4 regions of the Saccharopolyspora tripterygii genome follow, and region 3 is predicted to be linked to each of the others. Evidence: riboswitches for the same ligand, from Rfam matches in the RefSeq annotation. Region 3 holds a riboswitch; each other region holds the start of a gene.

Evidence for each region. A riboswitch is a leader RNA that binds a small molecule or an ion and turns the genes downstream of it on or off. The one in region 3 is predicted to bind cobalamin.
Region 1: another riboswitch for cobalamin. It lies ahead of ACYVF3_RS15965 (CbtB domain-containing protein); the one in region 3 lies ahead of metE (5-methyltetrahydropteroyltriglutamate--homocysteine S-methyltransferase).
Region 2: another riboswitch for cobalamin. It lies ahead of ACYVF3_RS23595 (Rossmann-like domain-containing protein); the one in region 3 lies ahead of metE (5-methyltetrahydropteroyltriglutamate--homocysteine S-methyltransferase).
Region 4: another riboswitch for cobalamin. It lies ahead of ACYVF3_RS02500 (CbtB domain-containing protein); the one in region 3 lies ahead of metE (5-methyltetrahydropteroyltriglutamate--homocysteine S-methyltransferase).

Annotation. Positions count from the first base shown of each region.
Region 1 is NZ_BAAGZP010000020.1:13,506-16,886, reverse strand. It holds gene ACYVF3_RS15970 (CbtA family protein) at 254-1,006, opposite strand; gene ACYVF3_RS15965 (CbtB domain-containing protein) at 1,019-1,210, opposite strand; cobalamin riboswitch at 1,241-1,413, opposite strand; gene ACYVF3_RS15960 (hypothetical protein) at 1,498-2,172, shown strand; gene ACYVF3_RS15955 (C40 family peptidase) at 2,847-3,381, shown strand, end outside.
Region 2 is NZ_BAAGZP010000030.1:155,213-158,593, reverse strand. It holds gene ACYVF3_RS23605 (LysR family transcriptional regulator) at 95-982, shown strand; gene ACYVF3_RS23600 (GNAT family N-acetyltransferase) at 989-1,558, opposite strand; cobalamin riboswitch at 1,613-1,835, shown strand; gene ACYVF3_RS23595 (Rossmann-like domain-containing protein) at 2,005-2,781, shown strand; gene ACYVF3_RS23590 (PLP-dependent cysteine synthase family protein) at 2,778-3,381, shown strand, end outside.
Region 3 is NZ_BAAGZP010000015.1:93,145-96,525, reverse strand. It holds gene ACYVF3_RS12360 (ArsB/NhaD family transporter) at 1-777, shown strand, start outside; cobalamin riboswitch at 1,002-1,256, shown strand; gene metE (5-methyltetrahydropteroyltriglutamate--homocysteine S-methyltransferase) at 1,400-3,381, shown strand, end outside.
Region 4 is NZ_BAAGZP010000002.1:57,516-60,896, forward strand. It holds gene ACYVF3_RS02490 (copper resistance protein CopC) at 76-597, shown strand; gene ACYVF3_RS02495 (CbtA family protein) at 708-1,460, opposite strand; gene ACYVF3_RS02500 (CbtB domain-containing protein) at 1,473-1,664, opposite strand; cobalamin riboswitch at 1,695-1,868, opposite strand; gene ACYVF3_RS02505 (IS701 family transposase) at 3,169-3,381, opposite strand, start outside.

The DNA.
Region 1 (3,381 bases), on a different contig from region 3:
CCGCAAGCGGCCCCTTCGACGGCGTTGCTCTTAAGTCACCCCAAACACCTGCCGGCCGACCAACCTGAGCGCAGGTACCCTGTTCACTCTGCTATTGGCTGTTGCTGCGCTTTGTCGTGCACGTCGTGGGACGTGATCAGTAGTCGTCGCGACCCCAACCGATCGCGAATACCTGTCGGCACCCCGAATCGCACTGGCGACAAGTGGAAACACCCGCCCGACCTTGGGAGAAGACCGGGCGGGGTACCCGTCGCTATGGTGCCGTTGCCGGCGAGGCTGTCGTGGTCGGTCGTTGTTTTCGGGGCTCGTTGAGCAGGCCGAAGGCGAAACCGAGGACCGTCCACATTCCGGCGAGTTCAGCGAGTGAGGACAAGCGGAAGCGCCACAGCAACGCAGCGGGCACGTCCGGGGGTACGGGATCCGGGTTCGACGGCCAAGCCCATAGGACGAGACCGGTCAACACGATTCCTCCGGCAGCTGCCGCAGTACTGCGACGCGCCGGTGACCATCCGTGAACAGCCAGGTACCGGTGCAGGTAGCCGACCGCGTGCAGGATCGCGATACCCGCCACGATCAGCGAAAAGTACGCGACAGTACGGAAAGTGACCGTTTCCCCGTCCCCCACTCCCGGTGGGTTCGCAGGATATTTCAGCGCCGGTAGCAGCGACACGGCGAGAAACCCGGACGCAGCGAGCTGGAGGCTCCGTCCGAAGTCGGTTCGCGCGGGCAGCCGGTGTCGGTTGTGGGCGAACACGACCGCGAAGATCGTCCCGATCGCCAACCCGACGACAAGCGCGGCGACCATGCCGCCGACCACCTGGGTTGGGCGGCTGAACAACTCCTCGTGGGCGTGCTCACCGGCGGCGTGCGAGCGTGCCTCCTCGACCTCGAGCGCAGCGCGGAGCGGGGTTTCGACCAGCAGAAGCGAGAACAGCGCGGCCGTGAGGCCGGCGAGCAGCCCCGCCAGCAAGCCCCGCCGCAGGAAAGTGGCGAACGGCGAGCTCATGAGCGTCCCCGTTCAGTGGCAGGGCACGCCGAGGGCGTGCCGGCCGTCGTGAGTGAACTCGTGGATGGTGTCCGCCGCCTGCGCGAGCACCGCACCGTTTTCCTGAAGCACGACGTAGAGCACAACGATCGCGAACGCGGCCAAGGCCCAAGCCCAGACGGGAACGTGGATGCGCTGCGCAGCGGGCAGACCAGCGGTGGTCATGTCAAAACCTGCCTTCCATCTCTCGTGGAACGTGGTGTCACTGCCGCAGCCGGTCTCCTGGCTTCCGGATCAATGCTCCCCTGGCCTTCCCAGACACCGACGCGGTGTCCAGTGGCGAGATCAGGGTCGCTCCCCGGTCACAGTGGCGAGGACCACGCCGGAATTCCACCGGCTTCCCGTGCACTGCGGCAGCAGAAGAGTACGAGGAGATCGCCGAGCCCACAACAGCCGATCCCGCGACGAACCTCACTGCATCGGTTCTCCAGCACATCAGGTCCAATGCCGGGGTGCAGGATTCATCAAAAGCCGCTCTGGACCAGACCACTCGCTCGCTGGCACGCCCCCTCGCCGACGCCGACGACGTCGTGGCATGGGAATCGTACTGCGACGAGGCCAACGGATTCTTGGCGCGCGACGTGCAAGCCTGGCAGCGTTTGGCCGGGTTTCAACATCACCGCGCGGGCACGGTACTGGTGGCTTTTCGGGCTTCGTGGCTGGCGCTGTGCGCGACAGTCCCCGAACACCACTTCGCCTGGCCTGTTCCTTCGCTGGCCGAAGCATCCGTTGTGGTCGACGCGGACGGGTTGGTGCACGGCCTTGTTCTGCGTGATCGATCTTGCGCAAACGCCTGGTGGCCCAACGTTTCCCACTTCCTCGCACCGCTCACCCGTGGACTGGCGGCCATCGGCGGCCCACCAGCCGACAGCGATCAGTACTGGGGCAACGCCGTCGGCTTGATCGGCGAGGTGCTGCGACGGCTCGCCGCGAACGGGGCAGGAGGTGACGTGCTCGCCACAGCAGTGCAACTGCGCGCTGAGACTGGCCGAGCAGATCTGCTCGACTTCGGTGCGACGCAGAGCAGTTTGTGGTCCCGGCGTCGGACGTGCTGCCAGTTGTGGCGATCCGGCACTGGTTACTGCACAGAATGCCCACTCCACAACGCCCCACGCCGACAGGCGTGATGAACGCCCCAACGGCTTTGGCAACTGGGACTTCTGGCAGTACGCGAAGGAGAGCAAGGTGGCGGGCATCTTCGGCAACACCGGCCTGAACCTGCACCGAGGGCCGGAGCGCCTCGATCTCCTGGGTAGCTGTTCCTTAGTCAGCAACGGCTGCTTCACGAGGAGGGCCCGCACAACGCGGGTGGCCCGTTCCGATTTCCGAGGCCCGGGGCATGGAACGGGTTGTGAACACGGAGCACGGGGCACGCCACGGGACGGCGCAGTTCGGGCCTCGCACCGCCATCAGGGATGCCTCGCTTGATCAGGCAGACCTCACGCGTTCCGCACCGTGCTCCCGAAGACCTTCGCTTACCAGCCGAAAGCCTCACACTTGCGTCGGCCTCAACCACGAGCCCAGTATCCCGCGCGCACAGAACCGATCAGTCCATGTATTCACCAGCTGCTGACTCACCTAGCTCCTACGCGCAGAACAGAGCGTGATCGGTCAATTCCACTGCGTATCTACGATCGTGGTTAGTAGACATTCGCGGATCTTTCCAGTAGCTTTCGCGATCGGGCCGCGGGGAGCCCTCGCTGACACACCGTGAGGTGGGATCCGCTCATCGCAAGCGGAAGGTCCTGCCAGGACAGAGGAGGCTTTCGCAAACGTGGCGTCACACCGACTCAAACAGTCGATGAAGGCAGCGCTCGCGGCATCCGCGATTGCCATGATGGCCGGAACCATCGCGATCCCCGCTGGCGCGCAGCCCTCGGACCCCCTTGAGGAATACAAGAAACTCGGGGCGGACGCGGCTAAAGCCGAGGAAGACCTCAGCGACGCCGAGATGGCCATGGATTCCAACGAAGCCGAGCTGGCCAAGGCCAAAGCCTCAGTCGAACAAGCTAAGACGATCGAAGATCAAGCCCGAGGCGAGCAGGGAAAGCTCCAGGGGGAGGTCGACCGCCTTGCCGGTTCGGCCTACCGCGGCACTCGCGTGGACGAATTCACTGCTGGGCTGACCAGTAAGAACCCGGATGATTTCCTCGACCAGGCCACCATGCTCGGCGCGTTAGCCAGCGACAACAAGCAGGTGCTCAACGGATTCAAGGACGCCACTCAGCGCGCCCAACGCGCTCGTGAGCAAGCACAAGAAGCCGAGACCAGTGCCCAAGTGGCCACCGACGAAGCCGCGCGTCTCGTCGGCGAAGTCCGACAGCGCAAAAGGGATC
Region 2 (3,381 bases), on a different contig from region 3:
CCCGTTTCGAAATCCGTCATGCGATTCAGGCATCACAGCTGTTCAGTTCGATAGAGGTGTCCTGCTGCCTGGTCGTCGGCGATACCCTGGGCGCATGACCGAAGGAGACCTCGACCTGCGCTTGGTGCGGTACTTCGCCGTGGTCGCCGAGCACCGGCACTTCGGCCGGGCCGCCGAGCAGCTCCGCATCGCCCAGCCCTCGCTGTCCCGGCAGATCCGCAGGCTGGAGCAGCAGCTCGGCGCGCGCTTGCTCGACCGGACACCTCGCGGGACCGCGCTGACCGAGGCCGGCGAGGTCTTCCTGCCGCACGCCAAGTCGCTGTTGCGCTCGGCGACCCGAGCCACGGCGGAAGCCCGCGCGGTCGCTCGGCCGAACCGGATCGTCATCGGTTACGGCAACGGGCTCATCGTCACCAGGGCCGCCCAGGCGATGCGCCGGGCGCACCCGGACGCCGACGTGCGGACCAGGCACATCGAGTTCAGCCAGCCGCAAGCGGCTCTGCTGGACCGAGAGGTGGACGCCGTCGTCGCGCGGTTGCCGTTCCCCACCGACGGTCTGCGGGTGACGCTGCTCTACCAGGAACCGAGGACGTTGGTGGTCTCCCGCGAACACCGGCTGGCGGGTGAGGAGTCGGTCACCCTCGACGATCTCGCCGGCGAGCCGATGCCACGCTTCCCCGAGGCCGACCCGGCATGGTCCGCGTACTGGCGCCTGGAACCCCGTCCCGACGGCAGCAAGGCGCCCGAGGGCCCGGACATCAACGCGCTGGAGGAGAAGTTCGAGGTCGTCGCCGCCGGTCAGGCGGTGGTGGTGACGGTGCGCGCGGCCGCCCGGATGCGTCCCGACCTCGTCGCGATCCCCATCGAGGGCGTCGAGCCGAGCCACGTCGTGCTGGCGACCAGGGCGGGCGAGCGCAATCGCCTGGTGGCCGACTTCGCCTGCCTGGCCGAGCAGCACATCACCGAACCGCCGGAGGCCTGACCGGCCTCAGGCGGAGGTGAGATCCCGTGGTGGGACCGGGATCTCGAAGTGGATGGTGGGGCTGAAGTCGCCGGTCCCGCGAGCGTCGCAGACCTCCTTGGCCACGCTGCGCCAGAACGGTTCCGCACCTGCGATCGCCGGGTTGGTGTGCAGGTAGATCGTGTCGTAGAGCCCGGTTTCAGCGACGAACTCGCAGGACTTCTCGACCAGTGCGCGGGCGAGCCCGTTTCGTTGGTGCTCCTCGCGGACGTAGGTGCGGAAGATCTGTGCCGTGGTGGGGGTTCCGTAGCGCTCGGCGATCCACTGTGGATGCGGCGGGCTCTTGGGGCCGCTCGCTCGCACCGAGGCCGTTCCGACCACCTCTTCGCCGAGGGCGGCGACGAACAGCGCGTGGCCCGGGGTTTCGAAGTACGCGCGCTGCATGTCGATGACGTCGGCGTGCCACTCGGGGACGTAGCCGTGGCCCATGACGCGGTAGAAGGTGTCGAACATCAAGGTTCGCGCGCTCTCGACGTCTTCGTGACGCGCACGCCTGATCACGTACTCCCCGCGAACGAGAGCCTCGTGCGGTGACATGCTCCACCTCCGACGTCTGGACCAGCGACTTCGCTCCTTGATGCTAGCAATGTGCAACAACGATCACAGTGCGGTCCCTTGACTGGGCGCGGGCAGGCTGAAAGGTTGAAAACAATTCATGCGACGGTGCGCAGGAAGCCGGTGAGAATCCGGCACGGTCCCGCCACTGTGAATGGGGAGTCGACTCCGCGAGCGCCACTGCCGGAAAGCCGGTGGGAAGGCTGGGGGGAGGTGCCGATCCATGAGTCAGGAGACTCGCTCCGTCGTGCCGAGTCAACGGGGTCGCGGAGCCCCGGAGGAGGTACCCGGTGCACCCGGATCGATGTGTCGTCCCCGCGCAGATAGGCCCGATGAGGCGTTCGCCCGCCGCGCTCCGAATCGCGTAGGCCATGCGGACGAGTGGTCAGTTCCCCTGTGAACGCGGAACTCCCACGTCGCTGGAGCGCGTGATCACCGATCTGCGCGGATCCGCCGAACCGAGCTCGACGGTGTCCGTCGCCTTCCTGACGGTGCAGGCGGCGCAGCACTCCGGCAGGCGCAGCGGCTACGTGAACACGGTGTTGAGCGTGCGGGTCGGCTCCGCGGTGGGCTCCTGCGCGGCAGAACCGGGCGAGCTCGGCGACGAGCTGGTCCGCGAGATCGTCGGCGGTGACGTCGCCGAACTGCTGCACCACCCTTCCAGGGCGGTGCGCGTGGCGGTGCTCGACGCCTGCCTGGCGGATGCGGTTCCGCACGCGCAGCACTCGCGTTCGCGCGCGGTGCGGATCCCCGCGGGGACGTCGCTGGAGAAGTCGATGGCCCGCGCCCGCGCCGTCGCGGAACTGGTGCCGGTGCCCGAGGGTTCCCGCGTCGCCGTGATCGGCGTGGTCAACTCGCTGCTCGCGGCCCTGCGGGAACGCGGGATCGATTGCGTCCCCTGCGATCTCAAGGGCGGTCGCACCGAGTTCGGCGAGGAGATCCTCGCCGACCACCAGGTGGCGATCGACGGCGCGGACGCGGTGCTGGCCTCGGGAATGGTGCTGGGCAACGGCACGCTCGACGACATCGTCGATCGCTGCCACCTGCGGCAGCTCCCGCTCGTGGTGTTCGCGCAGACGGGAAGCGCGGTCTTCCGGGAGATGCTGGGACGCGAGATCACCGCGCTGTCGGCGGAGCCGTACCCCTTCTTCTGGCTCAGCGGAGACGACACCGGCATCCACCTCTACGACGGAGGTCGCCCGTGATCCCCGTGCAGAAGGTGGTCGAGGACCCCGGTGAGAGTGCCGGTGGCCGCAGGTGCGAGTCGATGCTCGACCTCATCGGCAACACCCCGGTGCTGCGCGTGCCCACGCCGCTCCCCCGGCAGCACCCCGGTTTCTGGGCCAAGTTGGAGTCCGTCGGCCCGGCGACGATGAAGGCGCGCGCGGCGCTGTCGATGTTGCGCGGCGCACGAGCGCGAGGTGAGCTTCGGCCGGGCGGGGTGGTGGTCGAGTCCAGCAGCGGCACCCTCGCGATCGGCCTGGCCTATGTGGGAGCCGCGCTGGGCCACCCGGTGGTCGTCGTCGCCGACAGCGAGCTCGACGCGATGACCCGAAACCTGTTGCGCGCCCACGGTGCTCGCGTGGAGATCGTGTCCCGGCCGCACCCGGTCGGCGGGTGGCAACGGGCGCGGTTGGAACGCGTGCGCGAGCTGCTCGACGAGCTGCCCGGGGCGTACTGGCCGGACCAGTACAACAACCCGGACAACCCCGCCGGGTACCGGTCGTTGGGCCGCGAGCTCACCGAGCAGTTCGAGCGGCTGGACGCCGTGGTCTGCAGCGTCGGAACCGGCGGTCACAGCGCGG
Region 3 (3,381 bases):
ACCGATTTCCTCTACAACCTCGCACCGATCACCGTCATCCTGCTCGCGGTCTTCATCGGCATGTGCCGGGTGCTGTTCCGCAAGGCGTTCCTGGACGCCGACGAGCACATGGCCGAGATCATGGAGCTCGACGGCAGCGACGCCATCCACGACCACCGGCTCCTGCGGCGCTGCTTGATCGTCGTCGGCGCGGTCGTCGTCGCCTTCGTCCTGCACGGGCCGATCGGCATCGACCCGGCCTTCGTGGGCCTGCTCGGCGCCGGGCTGATGGTGCTGGTCTCGCAGACCACGGCGCCGCAGTTCCTCGAGGAGGTCGACTGGTCGACCCTGGTGTTCTTCATGGGGCTGTTCGTCATGGTCGGCGGGCTCGTCGACGTCGGGGTGATCGACACGCTCGGGCGCGCCGCGATCGATCTCGTCGGCGACAACTACTTCCTCGCCGCGGTCGGCCTGCTGATCGGGTCGGCGGTGATCGGCGGCATGATCGACACGATCCCCTTCGTGGCGACCACGATCCCGATCGTCGAGGAGCTCGTGGCCACGGTTCCGGACCCGGAGATCAGCCAGGCGCTGTGGTGGTCGCTGGCCCTCGGCGCCGACCTCGGCGGCAACGCCACCGCGATCGGCGCGAGCGCCAACGTCGTGGCGATCGGCTGGGCCTCCCGCAACGGGTACCCGATCAGCTTCTGGCAGTTCACCAAGTACGGCATGGTCGTCACCGCGGTGACCATCGCGCTGTCCACCCTCTACGTCTGGCTCCGCTACTTCGCGATGTAGCCCGACCCGGCCCCTCCACCAAGCTCTTTCACCGTCCGTTGTGGAGGGTGATGAACCCGGCCGGATCCCGTGCGCGACGGCCCGCGGGTTCCCTGTGACCGGAGTCTCATCAGCGCGTGTGCATCTGGAGAACCGCGACCTCACGGGCGGTGCTGGGCGCCGGCAACTCGTCCGCACCGGGCGCGCACATCGTGGAACTGCTTGCCAAAGGAAGTTTCGGCACTAACCTGGTGAGTGCTGGTGGTTCGTCCGCCCCGGTGCGACCGAGGTCGTGCGCAGGGACGGACGAGGCAAGAGGGAACCCGGTGCGAACCCGGGACTGCCCCGCAGCGGTGAGCGGGAACGACAGCCGTCACCGGTCGCACGACCGAAGACAAGCACTGGGCCGAGAGGCCCGGGAAGCGACGGCCACTAGGAACGCCCGGCCAGGCCGGGAAGCGCCCGCGAGTCCGAAGACCTGCCACCGGTGCGCGCGCCGCGGCGCGCGCTGATCCGAGGTCTCGAGGGAGGACCTGGCGGACGAACGGAAAGCGGTGCTGCCCGAAAGCGGCTGCCCGTGTCCGCCCGCACGCCTCCACGGCGACCTCGGAGCCTCTGATGTCGAGCTCGCGAGGAGAGGGCGTTGACCACCAAGATCGGATCTACCGTACTCGGCTACCCCCGGATCGGGCCGGACCGTGAACTCAAACGCGCGTTGGAGAGCTACTGGGCCGGGCGCAGCAGCGAGGAGGACTTGCGCGCCGTCGCGGGCAAGATCCGCGCCGACTCCTGGCGCTTCCTCGCCGACGCGGGCCTGGACTCGGTGCCGGGCAACACGTTCTCCTACTACGACCAGGTGCTCGACACCGCGGTCACCTTCGGCGCCGTGCCGTCCCGGTACGCCGAACTGGGGCTGAACCCGCTCGACACCTACTTCGCGATGGCCCGCGGTGTGGACTCCACCCCACCGCTGGAGATGACGAAGTGGTTCGACACCAACTACCACTACCTGGTCCCGGAGATCAGCCCGCAGGAACGGTTCTCGTTGACCGACCGGACGCCGGTGGAGCAGTTCCGCGAGGCAGCCGAGCAGGGCGTCACCACCCGGCCGGTGCTGGTCGGGCCGCTGACCTTCCTCCTGCTGTCCAAGCCCGCTGAAGGCGCCCCCGACTCGTTCGCACCGCTGGACAAGCTCGACGAGCTGCTGCCCGCTTACGCCGCGCTGCTGTCGGAGCTCAAGCAGGCCGGTGCCGAGTGGGTACAGCTCGACGAGCCCGCCTTCGCCGCCGACCGCACGCAGGCCGAGCTCGACGCGCTGCGCGAGGCCTACCGCCGGCTGGGCGAGCTCTCGGACCGCCCCGCGTTGCTCGTCGCCGGGTACTTCGGCGATCTCGGTGACGCGCTCGACGTGCTCGCCGACGCGCCGGTCGAGGCGCTCGGCCTCGACCTCGTCACCAGTCCCTCCGCTGTGGACAAGTTGCCCGCGCTCACGGGCCTGCGGACCAAGTCGCTGGTCGCCGGCCTCGTCGACGGCCGCAACATCTGGCGGACCGATCTCGACCAGGCGTTGACCACCGGCGCGACCCTGCTCGGCGTGGCCGACGAGGTCGCGATCGGCACCTCGTGCTCGCTGCTGCACGTCCCCTACGACGTCGAAGCCGAAACCCAGATCGACCCTCAGGTGAAGTCCTGGCTGGCCTTCGCCGCGCAGAAGGTCCAGGAGGTCGTCGTGCTGGGCCGCGCGCTGCGCGAGGGCCGCGAGGTCGTCGCCGACGCGCTCGCCGAGGCCGCCGCGGTGGTCGCCGACCGGGCCGCCGCCGACCGCGTCCGCAACGCCGAGGTCCAGACCCGGCTGCGCGCGCTTCGGCCCGCGGACTCCCGCCGCAATGACTACGCGCAGCGGCAGAAGGCCCAGGAGGAGGCGCTGCAGCTGCCCCCGCTGCCGACGACGACCATCGGTTCGTTCCCCCAGACGACCGACGTCCGCAAGGCTCGCGCTGCGCTGCGCAACGGCACGATCGACGCCGCCACCTACAAGCAGCGCATGCGCGACGAGATCCAGCGGGTCATCGAGCTGCAGGAAGAGCTCGGCCTGGACGTCCTCGTGCACGGTGAGCCCGAGCGCAACGACATGGTCCAGTACTTCTCCGAGCTCATGGACGGATTCGTCAGCACGCACAAGGGCTGGGTGCAGTCCTACGGGTCGCGGTGCGTGCGCCCGCCGATCCTCTTCGGCGACGTCTCCCGCCCGAACCCGATGACCGTCGAGTGGGCGACCTACGCGCAGAAGCTGACCGACAAGCCCGTCAAGGGCATGCTCACCGGCCCGGTCACCATCCTCGCGTGGTCGTTCGTCCGCGATGACCAGCCGCTGGCCGACACCGCCAAGCAGGTGGCGCTGGCCATCCGCGACGAGGTGCACGACCTCGAAGCGGCCGGTATCCGCGTGGTCCAGGTCGATGAACCGGCCCTGCGCGAGCTCCTGCCGCTGCGCGCCGCGCAGCAGAAGCACTACCTCGACTGGGCGGTGGAATCGTTCCGGCTGGCCACCTCCGGGGTCACCGACACCACCCAGATCCACACCCACCTGTGCTACTCGGAGTTCGGCGACGTGATCAACGCGAT
Region 4 (3,381 bases), on a different contig from region 3:
ACGGTGACCCGTACCTCTCCGCAACCTCACTTCATCTGCTGCACCGACACAACTGTGAAAATCTTTCGCCGAGCGATGCTGTGCACGATCGTGGCCCTCGGGATCGGAGCAATTCAACTGCCCGCAGCAGCGCATACCAGCCTGGCCGGAAGCGTTCCAGCCAGCGGCGTTGCTCTTGAGCACTCCCCCGGCACCGGCCGATTCCGCCTCAGCGAACCAGGCAGCCCGAGCCTGCTCGACGTGGCGCTCACTGGCCAAGTTCAGGCTCTCCCAGTAGCACAGCAAACGAGTCAGCGTGACAACGTTGCAACACAACCATTTCCGTTGTTGAACAACGGAAGCTACGCACTGGTCCATCAAGTCGTCCATGCCGGCACTCAGCGGGCCACAGCCCCTGCGTCATTTGCAGCCCCCGCTTCCACAGCCGGACCTTCAGCCTATTCGGACAATGGCTCAGTGGCTCCACTCTCGAGGCCACACGACGAAAGCAACTATGAAACCGGCTCTTTCGTCTGGCTGGTTGGCGGAGGCGCCTTGTTCACGCTTCTGCTGGCTGTTGCGGCGGTCGTCGTTCTCTTCAGGGGCCGCGATCACTAGGTCCCGTTCCCAACTGGACCCAAACGCACTGTCAGCACCCCGAATCGCGCCCGCAGCGAGCTAAGACCCCGCCCGTCCTTGAGGTGACGAAGGCCGGGCGGGGACCGTCGCTATGGTGTCGTTGCCGGTGAGGCTGTCGTGGTCACTCGTTGTTTTCGGGGCTCGTTGAGCAGACCGAAGGCGAAACCGAGGACCGCCCACATTCCGGCGAGTTCAGCGAGTGAGGCCAACCGGAAGCGCCACAGCAACGCTGCGGGCACGTCCGGAGGGACGGGGTCCGGGTTCGAGGGACACGACCACAGGACGAGGCCGGTCAACACGATGCCTCCGACAGCTGCAGCGGTACTGCGGCGTGCCTGCGACCAACCGTGAACGGCCAGGTACCGGTGTAGGTAGCCCACCGCGTGCAGGATCGCGATGCCCACCACGATCAGCGAGAAGTACGCGACCGTGCGGAAAGTGACCGACTCCGGAGCCCCGACCCCTGGTGGGTTCGCAGGATACTTCAGCGCCGGTAGCAGCGACACGGCCAAAAACCCGGCCGCAGCGAGCTGGAGGCTCCGTCCGAAATCGGTGCGTGCGGGCAGCCGGTGCCGGTTGTGGGCGAACACGACCGCGAAGATCGCCCCGATCGCCAACCCGACGACAAGGGCGGCGACCATGCCGCCGACCACCTGAGTGGAGCGGCTGAACAATTCCTCGTGGGCGTGCTCACCGGCGGCCTGCGGGCGTGCTTCCTCGACATCGAGCGCAGCGCGGAGCGGGGTTTCGACCAGCAGAAGCGAGACCAATGCGGCCGTGAGGCCGGCGAGCAGCCCGGCCAGCAAGCCCCGCCGCAGGAAAGTGGCGAATGGCGAGCTCATGGGTGTCCCCGTTCAGTGGCAGGGCACGCCGAGAGCGTGGCGGCCGTCGTGCGTGAACTCGTGGACGGTGTCCGCCGCCTGCGCGAGCACGGCACCGTTTTCCTGAAGCACGACGTAGAGCAGAACGATCGCGAACGCGGCCAAGGCCCAAGCCCAGACGGGAACTTGGATGCGCTGTGCAGCGGGCAGACCAGCGGTGGTCATGTCAAAACCTGCCTTCCATCTCTCGTGGAACGTGGTGTTACTGCCGCAGCCGGTCTCCTGGCTTCCGGATCGGCGCTCCCCTTGGCCTTCCCAGACACCAACGCGGTGCCCAGTGGCGAGATCAGGGTCGCTCCCCGGTCACAGTGGCGAGGACCACGCCGGATTTCCACCGGCTTCCCGTGCACTGCGGCAGCAGAAGAGTACGAGGAGATCGCCGAGCCCACAACAGCCGATCCCGCGACGAACCTCACTGCATCGGTTCTCCTGCACATCAGGTCCAATGCCGGGGTGCAGGATTCATCAAAAGCCGCTCTGGACCAGACCACTCGCTCGCTGGCACGGCCCCTCGCCGGCGCCAACGAGGTCCTGGCATGGGAGTCGTACTGCGACGAGACCAACGGATTCTTGGCGCGAAACGTCCAAGCCTGGCAACGTTTGGCCGGATTTCAACATCACCGCGCGGGCACGGTTCTGGTGGCCTTTCGGGCTTCGTGGCTCGCGCTGTGCGCAACAGTTCCCGAGCACCACTTCGGATGGCCTGTCCCTTCGCTGGCCGAAGCATCCGTCGTGGTTGACGCGGACGGGTTGGTGCACGGTCTTGTGCTACGTGATCGATCGTGCGCCAACGCCTGGTGGCCCAACGTTTCCCACTTCCTCGCACCGCTCACCCGTGGACTCGAAGCTATCGGCGGCCCACCAGCAGACAGCGATCAGTACTGGGGCAACGCCGTCGGTTTGCTCGGCGAGGTGCTGCGACGGCTCGCCGCAGACGGGGCCGGAGGTGACGTGCTCGCCACCGCAGTGCAACTGCGCGCTGAGACCGGCCGAGCAGACCTGCTCGACGTCGGCGCGACGCAGAGCGGATTGTGGTCCCGACGTCGAACATGCTGCCAGCTATGGCGATCCGGCACTGGCTACTGCACAGAATGCGTACTCCACAACGCCCCACGCCGGAAGCCGCGATGACCCGACAGCGACGGGCCCACCGCTGCCCGCACAGCCATCCCAGGCATCAGCAGCCACGGCCAAGAGCGGCTCGCAACACCATTCGACAGGGCCGGTCGCCCACCCAAGCCGGCGGAAGCCGGTCGAGCCGGTTGTGCGCCACTGCAACGGGCGGCGTATCCCGAACACGGCTGAGGTTCCCATCGCGACGCCAACATCCGCGGCAACCAGCACGGCTGCGCCATTGACGCGGTTGCCCACAATCGCGATCTTGCGTCCGTTGCTCAGCGAGCCGAGCAGGCGGGCCTGTCGCAGAGCCGCCGCTCGTCACGCACGGCAACAGATTTCGATCAGTTCCTCTTCTGTTCGACCAGCCCGCAGTGACACTTGATGCTTCCGCGGCACCTTCCTACTCAACCAGCACTCCATTCCGCTGCCCGTCACGTCCTAGTAGTGCTTTGTTAGGTCGGTAATCGGTGGATGTGTTGGTGGCAGGTGGGGCAGGTGCCTGACCAGGTGGCGAGCAGTGTTTGCAGCTCGCGGATGACCTTGTAGAGGGTCAGGCTGCCCCAGATGCTTTTGGGTTGTTCAGGCGGAGGGTGGTGAGGAACAGGTGTGCTGCGGAGGCCAGGGTGACGTGGCGGTGCCAGCCGGTGAAGGATCGGCCTTCGAAGTGGTCGAGTCCGAGGCCGGTTTTGAGTTCGCGGTAGTCGTGCTCGATGCGCCAGCGGATCTTGGCCAGCCGTACCAACTCTGTGGCCGGTGTGTCGGC